2 regions of the Congzhengia sp. genome follow, and region 1 is predicted to be linked to the other one. Evidence: predicted binding sites of a transcription regulator. Region 1 holds the regulator's gene; the other holds the start of a gene.

Region 1 (10,004 bases):
GGTTTTATAATATGTTTCATATTCCATCATGGATTTTCTGCCCCACATCATTCCTTTGGACAGAGAAACCTCATCTGTTGGGTTCACGCCAAAGGTGTGTCCGATATTGCCGCCGCCTATGCCGTCTTCCCGGTGAAAAAATCCGGGCAGGTGGCGGTCTTCAAAACTGAGCACACCGTCTTGAAAGGCCTGTTCTATATACTTGTTTTCAGGCTCGCAGATTTTTTCACGGTCTATATTTGCCCATAAACTGCAAAGGGTTTGGGGCATCACAGTTCCGTTTTCGTCGCCCATTTCAAACTCACCGCCGCCAAAGGCGCACAAATCACCGTCGCCTGTGCAGTCAATGTAAATTTTAGCTTTCACGGTAAACAGTCCGCTTTTTGAACCCAAAATCACCGATTCAATCCGTCCGTGGCGGGCAATGACGTCATAAACGGTAGTGAAAAAGGAAAATTGAATTCCCGCCTGCGTAATAATCCTGTCGTATTCCCGTTTTAATTCTTCTGTGTCAATGGGCGTCCAATATGTATTAAGCGGCACGTGCTTCGATACGTTTTTTCGAATTTCAAGCCCAATGCCGGAAGCAACCATATTCACTCCGTCGTCAAAGGGCGCAAAGGCCGGCACCATGCCGGACGTGCCAAGCCCGCCAAATGCGCCGCAGGACTCGGCAAGAAAGACTGATTTTCCTTTTTTTGCAGCAGCAACCGCCGCCGCTACACCTGCTGCACCGCCGCCTGCCACAAACACATCGGTTTCATACTTTTGAAACAACTCTTTCTGATATAACATTTTTTTCCTCCAATCAGCCTTTATACTCCATTCTCCGCGCTTTTCTTAATTTTGCATTTTCATATTCCGTCCGTTCTTCCTCAGTTTCTAAAATCAATCCCGGTACCTCTGTTGGCCGCTCATTTTCGTCCAGTGCAACCATAACCACATAGGCGGTGTTAATCAACTTTCGCTCGCCGCTTAATTCCTCCACATAAACCGTAACTTTAATTTCCATGGAGGTTCGTCCGGCATAGGTTATTTTTCCTAAAATCAACACGGTGTCGTTAGCATATGCCGGCGCCTGAAACTGAAGCATATCCACCACGGCTGTTGTAACATTTCGTCCAGAATGTCTGCGGGCAACTACGGCTGCAACTACGTCAATCCAGCCCATAAGCTGGCCGCCGAACAAACGGCTGTATCCGTTTAAATTTCCCTGTGATAAAATGTGAACCTGTTCCGTAAAGGAATCTGAAACTTTTTTCTTCATGTTTACCTCAATTTTCTAAATGTTTTATAATTTCGGGCCATGCGTCTTCCGGATAGAATCTATGCGCGCCCTCGCCGATGACCAGCGTGCAATTTTTAGCAGCACCAGCCACTTGAAACAGTTTTAAAATTATATCATAGCTTTTCGCCACGCCCTTTAAAGGGAAAATTGGATCCTGGTTGCCGCACACAACAATCAGCTTTCTCGGCGCGATAAGTCCAGCTAAGTCACCCATATCAAAAAACAGCCTGATGTTGGGAATAAAGTTACAAATGCAGTGATCCATTGCCATGATAGAATCGTCGAAAGAGCACACCGCGCAGGAAGGAACCGCAATGGAAATCCGCTTGTCCAGGCAGGCGGCATAAAAGCAAGTTGTTCCGCCGCCAGAATTTCCTATACAAACAATTTTAGTCCTGTCAGCCTGGGGAAAATGCTTTTCTAAAACGTCAATGGCCCTGCTCACATCCCAAACCCGCTCACCTACAGCCGTTCGGCCAATTAGAAGCGCCGCAGTGGACGATAGGTGGCAGTTTGGCCCGCTTTTTGTCCCACCGCATTCACCAAAATTTCTCTGTTCAATGGTCAGGGCACAAAGTCCGTGTTCAACAGCCTGAATCGCAAACATGCGGCTTCCGTCCTCAATTAAGCGCGCGTCCCGTTCAAATTTAGCCCGTCCAAGAGAAATATGCATGCCGGTTGAATGTCCCTGCAAACACAAAACTACCGGAGCCGGGCCTTTTAATCCTTCCGGGATTAAAAAGTGGCATGGGACAAAATAGCCTTCCTCACTTTGAAAATTGAACCGTATTTCACGAAACTTATCTCGCTCAACGTCATATTCGATTTCTAAGCAATCTTCGCATTGTTTAAATTTATCCATACCCAATAGTGCTTTTAGCTTAGTTTTTGCCATTATCTGCCATTCAGTAAAGCTTAAACTCCCGTCATAGCGCAGCTGCGGCATAATTCTTTCTGCTAGTTCCTGGGTGTGAACAATTGGCTGAAAGTTTTTCATGTGGCAACCTTCTTTATATATAAATTTTGATAATATCATAACACTGCAGAAATACAAAGTCAAGTCAATCCAGGAATAAATTCATATATATGCCGTGTCTGCCGCTGTCAAATCCTAAAATTGTGGTGTCCGTTTTTCCCTTTAATGCAGAAATCTCCGGCAAAGTATAAATTATTTTCTCCGCATGAAAATATTGTTTTAAAAATTGGCTCCCAGTTTTAATTTCTTCATCCGACATGGTGGTTTCTTTCACAAAAACCGTTTTGTCAAACACTCTGCCCAGCAAAATCCGTTCGCGGCCGTCAATTAAAATTTTCTTTGCAAATCCCCCTGTGGACCTTGCTTCTGTTATCATATATGCAAGCATCTTTTCATCCCAGGAAACAAGAGGTGCAAACGCCTGCTCGCGCAGGTGAAAATAGTCGTGTGCAGAAATGTCTGACATGTTAAAAGACGCACAGCCATTAAAATGACTTGCATCTATCGTTTTTAAACAGTACATTTCCTCAAGGCCAATTCGTTTATAAAAGGAAAACAGTTTGTCGTTTGCCGGGTGAAGGCCAAATAAAATGTTTTTTTGCTTTGCTTCTTCGCGTATGAACTCCAACATTTTTTTGCACACCGAATTTCCCCTGAATTCCGGCAAAACCCCAATGGCATATCCATACAGGAAATCTCTGTGAAGCAGCGACGCCTTCAGCAGGTAAACAACGCCAATTGCTGTTTCACCGCTGCACGCAACCACCGTTTGGCCGGGTGTGTAAAGATGTTGAAAAAACATGTTAATATAATCGTCACTGTCGCCAAAACACACTTTCCAGATGTGCTTTAGCTGCGGAACGTCTGTCTTATCTGAAAATCGTATATTCAAATATCTTTTCCCCTTTCTGCAAAAAGAGGAGGGATATCTTCCCTCCTCTTGTAAGTTACAATGTAATAAATGCCTTATACGCTCTATAGGTCATGTAAATATCCAGTTTTGATGCAATTTCAAACGGTGCATGCATGGACAAAAGAGCAGTTCCGCAGTCGACTACTTCAATATCTAAGTTAGCCGCAAACTGCGCAATGGTTCCGCCGCCGCCAATGTCAACCCGTCCCAGCTCACCGGTCTGCCAAATAACATTGTTTTGATCCAATACACCGCGTACCACCGACATAAACTCGGCATTCGCATCAGACGTTCCGGATTTTCCCCTGGAACCGGTAAATTTGGTCAGCGTGGGGCCGTGGCCCAGATAGGCTGCATTGTTCTTTTCATTTACGTCGGGATAATTGGGGTCAAACGCCGCATTTACGTCTGCCGACATGCACTTGGAGTTGCGGAATGTTTCAAGCTTTAATAGCTCGCTGTAGTCGCCTTTTGTTTTTGAAATTAACTGGGCGGTGCCATATTCAAAGGCGGCGCTGAGCATTCCTGTGTTGCCCATAGAACCAATTTCTTCTTTGTCAACCAAAACGCACGCAACCGTTTTTTTCTGGTTTTCCGACTCGCAAACAGCGCGAAGTGCAGTGTAGGCGCACACTCTGTCGTCCTGTCCATAACCGCCGACCATGCTTCTGTCAAGACCTAAATCGCAGGCCTTGAACGCGGGCACAGCCTCAATTTCGGCTGTCACAAAATCATCTTCTGTGATACCGTATTTCTCATTCAATAGTTTCATCACAGACGTTTTAAACTTGTCTTTTTCACAGTCATCCGGCATGCTTCCGATAATCAGGTTCAGGCTCTCCCCTTCAATGAGTTCGCCGCCCTTTTTCTGCATTTGTTTTGACGCCAAATGCGGAAGTAGGTCGCTGACACAGAAAATTGGGTCACCAGCTTCTTCGCCGATTGTAAAATCAACCTTTGTGCCGTCTTTTTTATACACAACGCCGATCAGAGACATGGGCATTGCTGTCCACTGATATTTTTTAATTCCGCCGTAATAATGGGTTTTAAACAGCGCCATATCCGCGTCTTCATAAAGCGGGTTTGCTTTTAAGTCCAAACGCGGCGAGTCAATGTGGGCCACAACAAAATTAATGCCTGACGTAATATCCTCGCTTCCTATGTTTGCAAGGTATAGGCCCTTGCCGCGGTTATTGAAATAAACCTTGTCACCGGGTTTTAGGCTTTCTTTCGTGCTAATATCGCAAAAGCCGCTGCGCTCTGCAATTTTTATTGCCTCTTGTACGGCCAGGCGCTCGGTTTTTGAAGAATTTAAAAACTGGATATAGTCGCCGCAAAACTGAAAAACGTCTTGTTTTTCCGCTTCTTTTAAGGACTCCCAGCCGTTTTTATTGTCGCGTAAAAGTTCTGACATTTTCTATTCATTGCCTTTCTGCCCACAAGATGAATTTGCGTAAATGGTTTATGTGGGCCATAAACCATTTTACTATAATAATGCCCTTTAGAATCGTTATTTATCAAAAAATCCCTTCGATTTTGGCTTTGCCATTCCTGCAAATTCACGGAGCAGGTCCTTTTGTTTCTTTGAAAGGTGTTTCGGCACTTCAATGTTCACCCTGACATACTGGTCGCCGCGTCCTGAGCGTTTCAGATATGGAATTCCCTTGCCCTTAAACCGAAAAACCGTTCCCGGCTGTGTTCCCTCCGGTATGTCATACTTCACCTTGCCGTCTAACGTGGGCACTTCCACAGTTGCACCCAAGGCCGCTTCTGCAAAGCTGATGGTCATGTCGTAGGACACGTCAAAACCGCTACGTTTAAAATCGTTGCTGGGGCGAACATTCACAGCAACATACAGGTCACCGTTAGGCGCGCCGCTTTCGCCCACATTGCCCTGGCCGCTTAACGAAATTGTCTGACCGTCGTCAATTCCGGATGGAATTTTCACTTTAATTTTTCTTCCCTTTTTAATTTTGCCCTTGCCGGCGCATTTCGGGCATGGATCTTTCACTACCGTACCCTTGCCGCCGCAGGCCGAACAGGTCGTTACTGTCTGCATGTTTCCTAAAATAGTTCGCTGTGTGGACCGAACCTGGCCAGTGCCGCCGCACACGGTACAGGTTGCGGTTTCAGTACCGGGTTTTGCTCCCGTTCCGTCGCAGTCGGGACAATTTTCAATCCGGTAAATATTAATTTCTTTTTCACAGCCAAACGCCGCCTCTTCAAAGCTAATAGTTACCTGTGCAGACACATTGCTTCCGCGCTGCGGGCCGCGTCTGGATGTACCGCGGGAGGAAAAACCGCCGCCAAAAATATCGCCGAATATGTCGCCCATGTCAAAGCCGCCGAACCCGCCAAATCCTCCAAAGCCGCCGCCAGTGCCTCCTCCGGCGCCAAAGTTGGGGTCTACCCCTGCGTGGCCGAACTGGTCGTAGCGGGAACGCTTTTCTTTGTCCGACAGAATTTCATACGCTTCGCTGACCTCTTTAAATTTTTGCTCGGCCTGTTTATCCCCGGGGTTTAAATCCGGATGATATTGTTTTGCAAGTTTTCTATAGGCTTTTTTAATTTCATCATCGGTTGCAGATTTTGATACACCCAAAACCTCATAAAAATCTCGCTTATCTGCCATAAAATTCACCCTTTACCAAAACATTCCGCAAACCCACAGCAGATATTACGCTGTGGGTTTGTTTCTGAAACAGTTTCATTTTTAATTAGTCTACTTCTTCAAAATCAGAATCAACAACATTATCACCATTGTTTCCGCCTGGAGCATTTCCATCCCCGGGGGTCGGGCCGTCCTGCGGAGGCTGCTGCCCCTGTGTTGACTGATATACTTTTGAGCTGACCTCATAGAACTTTTTGGAAAGCTCCTCAGTCGCTGCTTTAATTGCCGCAGAATCGGTGCCCTTTAAGGCCTCTTTCACTTTGGCAATCAAGCCTTCAACTGCCGTTTTATCAGCAGCATCAACCTTGTCGCCCAAATCTGCCAGAGATTTTTCGCTCTGATAAACCAACGTGTCTGCGTTATTCCGAATTTCAATTTCTTCTTTCTTTTTCTTGTCTTCCTGTGCAAATTTTTCTGCTTCTTTTACAGCCTTGTCAATTTCATCGTCTGAAAGATTTGTATTGGCTGTAATCGTGATATTCTGTTCGTGCCCGGAGCCCATGTCCTTGGCAGATACATGAACAATGCCGTTCGCATCGATATCAAACGTAACCTCAATTTGCGGAACGCCTCTGGGCGCCGACGGAATTCCGTCCAAATGAAACTTACCCAATGTTTTATTATCTGCCGCCATTTCCCTTTCACCCTGCAGAACATGAATTTCAACGCTTGTCTGTCCGTCTGCTGCAGTAGAGAATATCTGCGATTTTTTCGCAGGAATGGTGGTGTTTCTGTCAATCAATTTTGTAAACACACCGCCTAAGGTCTCAATACCAAGTGAAAGCGGTGTTACGTCTAACAGCACAACGCCGCTGACGTCGCCGGAAAGCACGCCGCCCTGAATTGCAGCGCCAACTGCAACACATTCGTCCGGGTTAATGCCCTTGTGGGGTTCTTTGCCTGTCAGATTTTTCACTGCTTCCTGCACAGCCGGAATTCTGGAAGATCCGCCGACTAACAACACCTTGTCAATGTTGCTTGCAGATAAGCCAGCATCGGCCAGCGCCTTTTTCGAGGGTTCCATGGTTGCCTCAACCAGGTCGTGTGTCAGTTCGTCAAATTTTGCACGGGTCAAGGTAACGTCTAAATGCTTCGGTCCTGTTGCATCTGCTGTAATAAACGGCAGATTGATATTGGTGGTCGTCACGCCAGAAAGCTCAATTTTTGCTTTTTCAGCAGCTTCCTTTAATCTCTGGAGTGCCATTTTATCGTTTTTCAAATCAATTCCGTTTTCCTTCTGGAATTCAGATGCCAAATAGTCGATAACCCTCTGGTCAAAGTCGTCGCCGCCCAGGCGATTGTTACCGTTTGTTGCAAGCACCTCAAAAATGCCGTCGCCAAGCTCTAAAATAGAAACGTCGAACGTTCCGCCGCCTAAGTCGTAAACCATTATTTTCTGGTCACCGTCTTTGTCCATGCCATAAGCAAGGGCTGCCGCCGTAGGCTCGTTGATAATTCTCTGAACTTCCAGTCCCGCAATTTTGCCTGCGTCTTTTGTCGCCTGTCTCTGAGCGTCGTTAAAATAAGCCGGAACGGTGATAACCGCATGTGTTACAGGCTCGCCCAAATAGCTTTCGGCATCGGCTTTCAGTTTTTGCAGAATCATTGCCGAAATTTCCTGGGGAGAATAGCTTTTTCCGTCTATGTCTGTTTTCTGCGAGCTTCCCATTTCTCTTTTAATAGAGATAATTGTTCTTTCAGGGTTTGTAATTGCCTGTCTTTTTGCAACCTGCCCAACCAGTCTTTCGCCGTTTTTAGAAAATGCAACCACAGAAGGGGTTGTTCTTCCGCCTTCGGCGTTTGGAATAACGGTAGGCTCCCCGCCTTCCATAACTGCTACACATGAATTCGTTGTACCAAGGTCAATACCAATGATTTTTGCCATAAGTCATTCCTCCTAATATATAAACAAATAAATTTTTAACAATGATTAATTTGCAACCTTTACCATAGAATGCCGAATCACTTTTTCTTTATATTTATAGCCTTTCATAAACTGCTCTACCACAACGTTGGCGTCATACTCGTCGTCGTCAACATGCATCACCGCATTGTGGATGTTGGGGTCGAACTGTGTGCCCAGTGCCTCAATTTCAACCACACCCATTTTCGCCAAAATTTCAAAAAATTGTTTCGAAACCATTTTCACGCCTTCTGAAAATTCAGAGTGTTCCGTTTCGTCCAGCGCTGAAATTGCCCGGTCGAGATTGTCCGCCACCGGAAGCAGCTTTTCTAAAGTTTCGGCTACCGCCAGGCTATACATTTCGTCCTTTTCTTTCTGCGTGCGCTTTTTATAATTGTCATACTCCGCCAAAACCCTTAAATATTTGTCATAAACCTCATCATATTTTTCTTTTTCAACGGTTTTGGGTTCCTCTGGTGTTTCTTCCGCCAATTCGCCGGATTCAACAGTGACAGGCTCCTTTTCTTCCTGAACAGCATCCTCCACGCGTTCTTTTTCTTTCACTTCGTTTTCCTTTGTTGGCTTTTTGGCCATTTTCATCACTCTCCATTGTCATCAATATACAGTTCTTTTAAAAGCCTGTCAAGGTAATTGGATATTTGATTAATATTTGCAATAACCTTAGAATAGTTCATTCGAGTCGGTCCGATAATACCAAGCCGGCCCGCCGCTCTCCCCCCCAAGTGGTAGTTCGTGGTGACAAGGCTCAAATTCTGCATAATATCCAGCCCGTTTTCGCTGCCGATTCGGACATGAATTGCATGCTCGTCGTTTTCTTCTGCGTCCGACAACACCTTGGCAACGGACTGTTTGTCGTCTAAAAACTCGATAAACTCTTTGGCGCGCGTAACGTCTCTGTATTCGGGAAAATTAAAAATATTCGTAACGCCGCTTAAGTAGATTTCCGTTTCCTTTTGAATGTCGTCAATAATATCTGAAATAAAATCCAGCACCGGAAACAGCATTTCATAATTTGACCCCAGTGCTTTTTTAATTTCATTGATTTTTTTCATATCAATTTCATTTAAAAGCAGGCCGGAAAGCTTTTCCTTCATCAGTGCTGAAACCTGAGGGATGATTTTGTGGTCTACATTTTTTGGGATGTAAACCCGCTTGTTTTTCATAATGCCCTCGTTTGTTACCAAAATGATCAGCATGGAAGATGCGTCAACAGGAACAAGTTCAATGGTTTTGATCGCACCGTGTTTCATTTCAGGTGTCATTAATACAGCGGTGTAATTTGTAAGCTGTGAAAGCACCACAGACGCCTGCCGGATAACCTTGTCAAACTGGTTCAGCTTCATTTCCATAGCAACGGCAAGAAGATCTATGTCCCGTTGGCTCACTTCATAGCCGTTCATCAGTTCGTTAACATAAAACCGATACCCTTTGTCCGACGGAACCCTGCCCGCCGACGTGTGAGGCTGTTCTAAATAGCCCATTTCCTCTAAATCGGCCATCTCGTTTCGGATGGTCGCGCTGGAAAGCCCCAAATCAAGGTTTTTTGCGATATGCCGTGAACCGACAGGTTCCGCATTCGTCACATATTCATTTATTATGGTATGAAGTATTTTTCGCTTTCTTTCATTCATTTCCATAACCCTTCACCTCGTTGTTAGCACTCTACCTTATCGAGTGCTAACATTAAAATATCACTTTTTTACAGAATTGTCAAGCGATAAATTATGAATTTTTTATGAAATTCATAATTATCCGGCAAAATCAGCAATCAGCCTTTGCAAAAGCACGGTTTTGTCACCCTGGCTCAGTTTAAAATTCCGATCGGTATCAACACACATTGTCAGCAGCCGTTCTAAGTTTTCCCTCGTATATTTTGCACTCAATGTGATATATTTACTCACAAGAAACGGCGGTATTTTGCTTTTGGACGCAATTTGAGTCCTGTCCAGCCTACTTTCCGTCATCAGCTTCACAGTTAAAATTTTATCCACGCTGGAGCTGATTGCACCGAGAATTCTTGTTTCATCCTCTTTTAACGAGCATAAGTCGTTTAGTTTTGAAAGTGCGGCATAGGCATTCTGAGAAAGCATTGCGTCCACCATGTCGAACACTTTGTTTTCAATTACAGGAACTACTACGGCGTCGATGTCCGCCCGGGTGATTTGAATTTCACCCTGGGTGAAAGCGGCCACTTTTTCTGCCTCATGCTTTACCGCCATCATGCCTTCGCCC
Region 2 (10,004 bases), on a different contig from region 1:
TTTAGAGAGACAATGTTGTCTCTCTTTTTTTTGTTTCACGTGAAACATTCTTTTCTGATAAAACGATTGAAATGCAGATCAAACAATGGTATAATAATAATTACAATCTTAAAAAGAAAGGTATTTTACAAAAATGGGAAAAGTCATCGTAATTGCCAATCAGAAAGGCGGCGTGGGAAAAACAACAACTTCCGTCAATCTTAGCGCATATTTGGGCGATTTAAAGAAAAAAGTGCTGTTGATTGATAGTGATCCCCAGGGGAATGCTACCAGCGGCTTTGGAATTGACAAGGATCGTGTGGATCATTCGTTATATGATGTTTATATCAATGAAATTCAGTTGAAAGACGCAATTATAGAAACAAAATATAAAAATTTGTGGGTTTGCCCGTCTAATGTGAATCTTGCAGGTGCCGAAATTGAACTGGTTGCTTTTAAAAAGCGGGAATTTTTGCTTCAAAGCGCCTTGGAACAAATCAAAAATGAGTTTGATTTTATTTTGATTGACTGCCCTCCTTCTTTAGGACTTTTAACGTTAAATGCGTTTGCCGCGGCAGAAAGTGTGATAATTCCCATTCAATGTGAATATTATGCGTTAGAGGGGCTTGGCCAGCTGACAAACACAATATCTTCTTTAAAGCAGAATATTAATGAGCAGCTTGAAATTGAAGGGATTTTGCTGACCATGTTTGACAAGCGCACAAATTTATCTGCTTTGGTATATGATGAGGTAAAAAAATTCTTTCCGGAAAAGATTTTTAAAACCGTAATACCGAGAAATGTGCGGTTGAGTGAAGCGCCAAGCTTTGGGGAACCAATTTTATCGTATGATAAGTTTTCAAAAGGGGCGTTTGCATATAAAGCGCTGGCAAAGGAAGTAATTAAGAAAAATGTGCAGGAGGCATAAATAGATGGCAAAACGGGGACTTGGCAGAGGGTTAGACGCGCTGCTCAGCGCAGAAAGCGTTGTTGAAACTACTACAGAGCGGGAAAAAGATGTTAAAATTATTAAAATAACGCAGATTGAGCCGAACAAGACACAGCCGCGTTCTGATTTTGATGAGGAAAAGTTGAATAGTCTGGCAGACTCTATTTTAGAATATGGCGTATTGCAGCCAATTGTTGTAAAGCTGAATTCAAACGGATTTTATACGATTATTGCCGGAGAACGCAGATGGCGGGCGGCAAGAATTGCAAAGCTGAAAGAAATTCCTGCAATTGTGAAAAATTTTGATGAAAAAAGTGAAAAAGAAGTAGCTCTCATTGAAAATTTACAGCGTGAGAACCTAAACGCAGTTGAAGAAGCATTGGGGATTAAAGAACTGATGGATGTTTATGGTCTGACGCAGGAGGACGTTTCAAAAAAAATCGGCAAAAGCCGGTCTGCAGTGGCAAACAGCGTGCGATTACTAAATTTGCCGGACAGTATTAAGGCGTTTATAAAAGATGGCGTACTTTCTATGGGACACGCAAGGTCAATTCTGGCTTTAGAGAATGAGAAGCTCATGAATATGGTGGCGACAAAAATTATACAGGAAGATTTCAGCGTACGTCAGACGGAAAACTATATTAAGTCGCTTCTTGTTGAAAAAAAGACGAAAACAGTTTCAAAAGAGGAAGAAGAGCTGATTCGGTATATAAAAAGTCTGGAAGAATCTCTTTCTTCTGACTTGGGTACAAAAATCAGAATTGTGAATAAAAAAAATAAAGGTAGAATTGAAATTCCTTATTCTTCTGCGGAAGATTTTGAAAGAATTATACAATTAATTAAGAAATAACAAAAAATGGGATTTTAAAATATTATCTAAATTCTAATTTCAGAGGATTACTAATACCTAATACATATTTTAAACAAAAACAGTTTAAAGTGCAAATTTGGCGTTCTGATAAGGTTGAGGGGAATAAGCAAATGAATATTTTGGGAAACGATGTGTCTACAACATTAATTTTAACCTATGCAATTTATATTTCTGTACTTTCCATTTTTATTGCCATTGCGAGTGTTGTTGTGGCGGTTCGGACAAACGGTAAACTGAAACGTGTTTTAAAGGATAAGGCAGGAAAGGATATTACGGAATCAATTGTTAGCTATTATAAAAAATGCAATGAAATTGCAGGATATTTTAAAAGCTACGAAGAAAAAATAAATTATTTGGAGCGGCAGGATTCCGCCTGTGTGAAAAAAATTGGTTTGGTAAAATATGACGCTTTTCATGAAAATAAATCGAAGTTAAGCTTTGCTGTGGCGCTGTTAGATGAACGGGACACGGGATTTGTATTAAATGGAATGTATGTCCGCGGGCAGACTGTGACCTATTTAAAGCCTGTTGTTGAAGGACTTTCCGATTATGAATTGACAGAAGAAGAAATTGAGGCCATTAACAGTGCAAGAATGCAGTATGAAGAAAAAATGAAACAAAAATAATGTTTCACGTGAAACATAAAGAGACCCCACCGATAAGATGGGGCCTCTTTTTATTAGATTAATTCACAAATATTGTTAGAAAATTCAATGGGGTCGTCTACAGTTAAGCCTTCAATGAGAAGTGCGCTGCCATATAAAACGTCGGCATATTTTTTCAGCTTCTCTTTGTCAGAAGCAAACAGTTCCTTAATTTTTTCAAACACCGGGTGGTCAACGTTAATTTCCAGAACCCGCTCTGCTTTCACCTTTTGGTCTGCCGGCATGGAATTAAGCACCTTTTCCATTTCAATGGAAAGCTCGCCGCCGCTGGTAATGCACACCGGGTGAGATTTTAACCGGGTTGAAGCTTTCACGTCTTTCACTTTGTCGCCCAATGCATCTTTCATAAAGAGAAAAATTTCTTTGTTTTCTTCGCTTTCTTCCTGCTTTGCTTCTGTTTCAAAGCCTAAATCGCCGGATGATACCGATTTAAATTCTTTTTCTTCATATTTGCCCAGCATTTTAATTGCAAATTCGTCAATATCGTCGGTAAAGCAGAGAATGTCATATCCCTTGTCTTTTACCAGCTCTGTCTGGGGCAGCTTTTCAATTTTCTCGTTGCTTTCTCCACAGGCATAGTAAATGAATTTCTGGTCTTCCGGCTTTTTTTCAATGTATTCTTTTAAAGAAACCAGTTTCTTTTCTTTGATGGAATAGAACAAAATTAAATCCTGAACAAGCTCCTTCTCCCGGCCAAATTCGTTATAAACAGAGAACTTTAGCTGGCGGCCAAAACCGGAATAAAACTTTTCATACGTTTCCCGGTCGTCTTTCATCAGCTTTATTAGCTCGCTCTTGATTTTTTTCTGCAAATTTTTTGCAATAATTTGAAGCTGACGGTCGTGCTGCAGCATTTCCCTGGAAATGTTCAAAGAGAGGTCGGCAGAATCCACAAGTCCCTTCACAAAGCTAAAACAGTCGGGAAGTAAATCTGCACACTTGTCCATAATTAAAACGCCGTTGGCGTAAAGGGCAAGGCCCTTTTCAAAATCTTTTGAATAGTAGTCGTAAGGCGCCCTGGCAGGCAGGAACATCAGCGCCTTGTAGCTGGTAATGCCGTCTGCGCTGGTATGAATCACAGCGGCAGGATTGTCATAGTCAAAGAACTTTTCTTTATAAAAGTTGTTATAATCTTCGTCCTTCAGCTCTGATTTATTCTTCCTCCAAATAGGTACCATGGAGTTTAAGGTTTCATCTTCAAAATAATCCTCATATTCCGGCGTTTTGCCCTCACCCTCTGTTCCCGGTTTTGGACGGCTTTTCTTCACCATCATTTTAATGGGGTAACGAATGTAGTCGGAATATTTTTTGATGATGCGCCTGATGGTATATTCACTTAAAAATTCGTCGTAATTTTCTTCGTCGGCATTGGGTTTTAAAGTAAGTATAATTTTGGTTCCAACCTCGTCTTTTGCAGATTTGGTAACGGTATAGCCGTCGGCACCCTCAGACTCCCATTTGTATGCGTCTTCCTCACCGTATTTTTTACTAATGACAGTAACCTTGTCCGCTACCATGAACGCGGAATAAAAGCCAACGCCAAACTGGCCGATAATATCGTGGTCTTCCTCATGCTCCAAATCGGATTTAAAATCAAACGAACCGCTTTTGGCAATGGTTCCTAAATTCTCCTCCAGCTCTTCTTTGGACATGCCGATACCGGTATCTGAAATGGTCAGCGTACGGTTTTTTTCGTCTGTTTCGATCCGGATATAATAATCATCTTTATTAAAGGTAATGTTATCGTCCGTCAGGGCGATATAATAGAGTTTGTCGATAGAGTCACTGGCATTGGACACTAATTCCCGCAGAAAAATTTCCTTATGAGTGTAGATGGAATGAATCATCATGTCTAAAAGCCGCTTCGACTCTGACTTAAATGCTTTTTTCGCCATCTTGAAAACCTCCAAAAAAAATATAATTAGCACTCTCGAACTCCGAGTGCTAATTATATTTTAACATTTTCACTTTATTTGTCAATAGCTTTTAGCAATGTTTTAATAATCTGTTAAAAAAGTGAAAAAATATTACAACTTATAGATAAAAATCATGATTGCCAATTCTTCTGAAAAATGTTCGGTTGTTAATAATCCAAGAGCTTGTGGCAATTCTCGGATTTAAAAAATACAGGCTTTCCGATGCATAGTTTTCACCTCGCAAAGCGCGCTTCGCGGCTACAACGCTGTCACCCAATGGCGTATTGTAAATTGTGCCGTTCAAAATGGGGGTGAACTGAACGCCGTAATTCCTGTCAAAAATTACATCATAAATGTTATTTGCAAAAAGCGGGCTTTTCACGCGGTTTAATACCACATTTGCCACAGCAATTTTTCCAATCATGGGTTCTCCCTGGCTTTCGGCGTTCACAATTCTAGAAAGCCAGTAAATGTCGTTGTCGGTATATCCCCTGTCCCCAATCATGGAGGCGGGCACTGTAACGCCCTGCGCCGTAATGTTCACCGTATAGGTGGAGGCATTCCAGCCCACCTTTGTGCTCAGTGTTTCCGCCACAAACCGCACCGGAACATAAAACCGGTCGGCCTTAATGACAGACGCCGTGTCCATTGTCACATTTTTTCCGTTTACCACCGCTGTCTTGTTATTTTTCTTTAACACGATTGTTGTATTTTTCCGTGTGATGGTCGCAGTAGATGATTTCTCATTCCAGTCAATTCTGTCTGCCCGCAGGGCTTCAGTTATGGCGCGGATGGGCACCATTGTGTAGCCCCCCTCCAAGTAGCCGGGGGTGTCAGATTTTATATAGTTTCCGTTCACGGTCAGACAAACGGGCGTCTCAAACAGTGTGTCGTTTGCATTCGCAACTGTTCTTGAATTTTCAAACATTGTGCTGGACAATAGGATGAAAACAAGCGCAAGAATAAATTTCTTCATAAATTAACAAAAACCTCCCTTGCGCATCACTCGTTTTCCAGTATAATGGATATTCTGCATAAAATCAATGCAAAATTTCTGGAAAGACGGTAAAATCAAGGAAGGTTTTTATAATTATTCTTTTGTAAACACGGTGTTTTGAATGAACGACTGCACAACGCTGTCGTTTATATCCACATAAACAGACAGGGTTACGTCATACCCTTTCACGTGGCCCATATACTGCGTTTTGCCATAGTCCGGCATGCTTACCCCATAAAACGCAATTCCGTTTACCGTAATGGGGCTAACCTCAGATGCAGTTCCTTTTGCGGCAATGTCCTTTGCCTTTTGCGCAACCTCCTGTTCAGAGGTGCCGGTTTCATAATACGTTACGTCCAAATAGGTCTGACTGTCGTCGTAAACAGTGAAGAACCCGGCGTCGCTGTTAATACTTCTATCCTCGGCTTTAATCCCTTGAGGGAGCACAGTGGAAAAGTATTCTTCAAAATTATATTTAATGTTATTTCCCTCCGGCGACGTAGAAACCTGGGAGTTCAACCCGGACAGGTTTTCTTCCTGCGCACCCTGGGAGGGTGTGCCGCCGCTTTCTTTTTTACATGCGGCAAACGAAAGGCTCAAAGCCAAAGCAATGGCAATGCATATTATTTTTTTCATTTTTTGTAGTTCCTTTCTTATTTTTTCTTTTCTCATTATAAAGAAAATATGAAAAAAAATCAATGTTTTTTTAAAATATTAATAAATTGTTGCAATTTCCTTCAAAATTTCATGGTGACAGCCTGCGGTGGCCGCTAAAATATCACAGTTTGAAAAAATATTGATGTCGCCGCCTGAAAAATTTGTGATAATCCCACCGGCTTCCTGCAAAATTAAAGAACCTGCGGCAAAGTCCCATGGCTTTAAGTTTTGCTCGAAATAGCCGTCTGTGCGGCCTGCCGCAACAAAGCATAAATCTAGTGCGGCACTGCCGCTTCTGCGTATATCCTGCGCTTTTAAAAAGACGTGTTTCAATAATTTAAACAGCTTGTCCGCCCGCTCTTTTTCATAGGGGGAGGTGCCTATGGAAATCAGTGCATCTGAGAGCGCAGCGGCGCCGGACACGTGAATGGGGATTCCGTTCAAATAAGCCCCACGGCCGCGTTCTGCGGTGAACAGCTCTTCAGAAAACGGATTATAAACCACACCCTTTGTGACAACGCCGTTTTCAACAAGCGCTAAGGACACCGCACTCATTTGATAGTCGTGAATGAGGTTTGTCGTCCCGTCTACAGGGTCTAACACAAACACCGCTTTGCTGCGGTCAAATGAGCTGGTTTTATCCTCCTCGCCTAAAAAGTCAGCTTCAGGAAACTGTATTTTCAGCTGTTGCTTAATTTCGTTCTGCACGCTCAAATCTACAGCGGTTACAAAATCCGCTGCACCTTTTTCTGTAATTTTTCCGGCCTGGCTGCGGTCTAAAATTATGTCTTTTACAGAAGTGACGATTTTAATTAATGTTTCCACGTTTTTATGCTCCTTTTCTTTTTTTCAATTATATAGGAAGAAAGTAAGCCTGTCAACGAAAAGGGTCAAAAATTTTTTCAAAATTTGCAAAAAAAGCTTGACTTATAAAATGAACTGTGGTAGTATAATAAAATGCATTATAATCTCAAAATGGTATATTATGCATTAAATTCGGCAGTTGTGACTGCCGGGGGGTTAAAACTGTATTTTTGTAATATGACAATACATAAATTTAACCTTTGTAATCCTGAGTTTCGCGGATAAGGCTCGGATAAAAATTTGAATGAGGTGGTTGAGCTTATGGTACATCCGATTCAGTTGGGCAGAAATCAGAGAATGAGTTATGCCAAAATCGATGAGGTATTGGAAATGCCAAACCTGATTGAGGTGCAGAAAAACTCATATAACTGGTTCTTGGAGGAAGGCTTGAAAGAAGTCTTGCGCGACATCTCTCCCATCACCGATTATACAGGAAATCTGATTTTAGAGTTTATTGACTATAAACTTGAAACAAACAGAATCAAATATTCTGTGGAAGAGTGTAAGGAAAGAGACACAAATTATGCGGCACCGCTCAAAGCAAAGGTGCGTCTGATTAACAAGGAAACGGGTGAGGTCAAAGAACAGGAAATATTCATGGGTGATTTCCCGCTGATGACGGAACAGGGTACCTTTATTATCAACGGCGCTGAGAGGGTTATTGTCAGCCAGCTGGTGCGCTCGCCCGGAATTTATTATGCCATGGAGCATGATAAAACAGGAAAAGAGCTCTATTCCTCAACTGTAATTCCCTATCGGGGAGCCTGGCTTGAATATGAAAACGACGTAAACGATGTTTTGTCAGTGCGTATTGACAGAACAAGAAAAATTCCCATCACCGTGTTAATCCGGGCGCTGGGAGTTGAAACAGACGGCGAAATTCTGGATTTGTTTGGCGAAACCGAAGCTCTTTTAAATACATTGGAAAAAAGCAGTGCAATTCAGTCGTCAGACGATGCACTGATTGAAATTTATAAAAAGCTCCGCCCGGGGGAGCCTCCCACGGTGGAAAGCTCAAAAAGCCTGCTGTTTGGCCTGCTATTTGATCCGAAACGTTACGATTTGGCCGGTGTTGGACGGTATAAGTTTAACAAAAAGCTTGCCATCAGCGCAAGAATTGCCAATCAGGTAGCCAAAGAACCCATTGCCAACCCCGAAACCGGCGAAGTGATGATTGATGCCGGGCAGTTTATTTCAAGGACTGCGGCGGAGGACATTGAAAAGGCCGGCGTGAACCGCGTTATTTTAGACGTAAACGGCGCACCCGTTGTTGTGTTCTCAAACGGCATGGTAGACCTTAACGATTATATCTCATTTGACGCTTCTGATATTACGCACGAAAAGGTCAGCAAAAAGGTTTTAGACGAAATCTTAGAGAATTTTGAGTCGGAAGAAGAAATAAAAGACCAGCTGCAAAGAAGGCTCGACGAGCTGGTTCCGAAACATATTATTATCGACGATATTATGGCGTCCATCAACTATCAGATTGGACTGTTATATGGCATTGGAACAACCGACGACATTGACCATTTGGGCAACCGCCGGCTGCGCTGTGTAGGTGAGCTGCTGCAGAACCAGTTTAGGATTGGCCTTTCCAGAATGGAGCGTGTTGTCCGCGAGAGAATGACCATTCAGGACCTGGATATTGTAACGCCCCAGGTGCTGATTAATATCCGCCCCATTGTGGCAACCATAAAAGAATTTTTTGGCTCGTCCCAGCTGTCCCAGTTCATGGACCAGTTAAACCCGCTCTCTGAGCTGACACATAAAAGAAGGCTTTCGGCTTTGGGGCCGGGCGGTTTATCCCGTGAGCGTGCGGGCTTCGAGGTCCGCGACGTGCACTATTCCCACTATTCGAGAATGTGCCCCATTGAAACACCGGAAGGCCCGAACATCGGCCTGATTTCTTCCCTGGCAACCTATGCAAGAATTAATGAGCATGGGTTTATTGAAGCACCCTACAGAAAGGTTGACAAGGAAAAGGGCATTGTAACAGATGTGATTGAATATATGACGGCGGACGTAGAGGACGAATATATTGTAGCCCAGGCCAACGAACCGCTGGACGAAGAAGGGCATTTTCTGACGAAAAAGGCCACCGTCCGCTACCGCGATGAGATTTTGGAAGTGGAAGTGGGCAAGGTTGACTATATGGACGTATCGCCCAAACAGGTGGTTTCGGTTGCTACGGCCATGATACCATTTTTGGAAAACGACGACGCAAACCGTGCCTTAATGGGCGCCAACATGCAGCGCCAGGCGGTTCCGCTTCTGCGCACCGATTCCCCCATTGTGGGAACGGGTATGGAATTCCAGGCGGCAAGAGACTCCGGCGTGGTTGTTTTGGCAAAAGAAGACGGCGTGGTTTCTAAAGTAAGCGCCGACGAGATTGTAATTAAAGAAGATAACGGAAATTCTCATAAATATAAACTGATTAAATTTACCCGTTCCAACCAGGGAACCTGCATCAACCAAAAACCCATTGTTTCCGCTGGTGAAAAGGTGAAAAAGGGCGACATCATTGCAGACGGCCCGTCTACCAACAACGGCGAAATTGCGCTGGGCCGCAACATTTTAATTGGTTTCATGACCTGGGAAGGTTATAACTACGAGGACGCAATGCTCATCAATGAAAAACTTGTTCGTGATGACATTTTAACCTCCATCCATATAGAAGAATATGAGTGTGAAGCACGAGACACCAAGCTGGGTGCGGAAGAAATTACCCGCGACATTCCCAACGTAGGCGAGGACGCACTAAAAGATTTAAATGAGCGCGGCATTATCCGCGTGGGCGCAGAAGTCCGTTCGGGTGACATTTTAGTGGGTAAGGTTACGCCAAAGGGCGAAACAGAACTCACGGCGGAAGAACGTCTGCTCCGTGCAATTTTTGGCGAAAAAGCAAGGGAAGTGCGCGACACATCGCTGCGGGTTCCCCACGGTGAAGCAGGTATCATTGTAGATGTTATCACCTTTGACCGGGACAAGGGCGACGAGCTCCCTCCCGGCGTAAATCAGCTGGTTCGGTGCTATATTGCACAGAAACGTAAAATCTCTGTGGGCGACAAAATGGCTGGCCGCCACGGTAACAAGGGTGTTATCTCCA

Evidence for each region. The regulator HrcA, encoded in region 1, represses chaperone genes, less so after heat shock. The targets are predictions, from matches to a motif close to TGTTAGCACTCNNNNNNNNNGAGTGCTAACA.
Region 2: the regulator HrcA is predicted to act here: its motif matches at 4,384-4,414, upstream of htpG (molecular chaperone HtpG).

What each region holds. Positions count from the first base shown of each region.
Region 1 covers NZ_JAXUNN010000009.1:38,746-48,749, forward strand. Annotated here, with positions in the region: gene WIG73_RS01340 (FAD-dependent oxidoreductase) at 1-795, opposite strand, end outside; gene WIG73_RS01345 (acyl-CoA thioesterase) at 809-1,267, opposite strand; gene WIG73_RS01350 (alpha/beta hydrolase family protein) at 1,275-2,285, opposite strand; gene WIG73_RS01355 (GNAT family N-acetyltransferase) at 2,350-3,156, opposite strand; gene WIG73_RS01360 (aminopeptidase) at 3,212-4,591, opposite strand; gene dnaJ (molecular chaperone DnaJ) at 4,688-5,809, opposite strand; gene dnaK (molecular chaperone DnaK) at 5,895-7,733, opposite strand; gene grpE (nucleotide exchange factor GrpE) at 7,779-8,345, opposite strand; gene hrcA (heat-inducible transcriptional repressor HrcA) at 8,351-9,403, opposite strand; gene holA (DNA polymerase III subunit delta) at 9,521-10,004, opposite strand, start outside.
Region 2 covers NZ_JAXUNN010000030.1:200,821-210,824, forward strand. Annotated here, with positions in the region: gene WIG73_RS07010 (AAA family ATPase) at 134-907, shown strand; gene WIG73_RS07015 (ParB/RepB/Spo0J family partition protein) at 912-1,778, shown strand; gene WIG73_RS07020 (DUF4446 family protein) at 1,910-2,425, shown strand; gene htpG (molecular chaperone HtpG) at 2,479-4,359, opposite strand; gene WIG73_RS07030 (stalk domain-containing protein) at 4,499-5,356, opposite strand; gene WIG73_RS07035 (hypothetical protein) at 5,471-6,013, opposite strand; gene WIG73_RS07040 (inositol monophosphatase family protein) at 6,092-6,859, opposite strand; gene rpoB (DNA-directed RNA polymerase subunit beta) at 7,160-10,004, shown strand, end outside.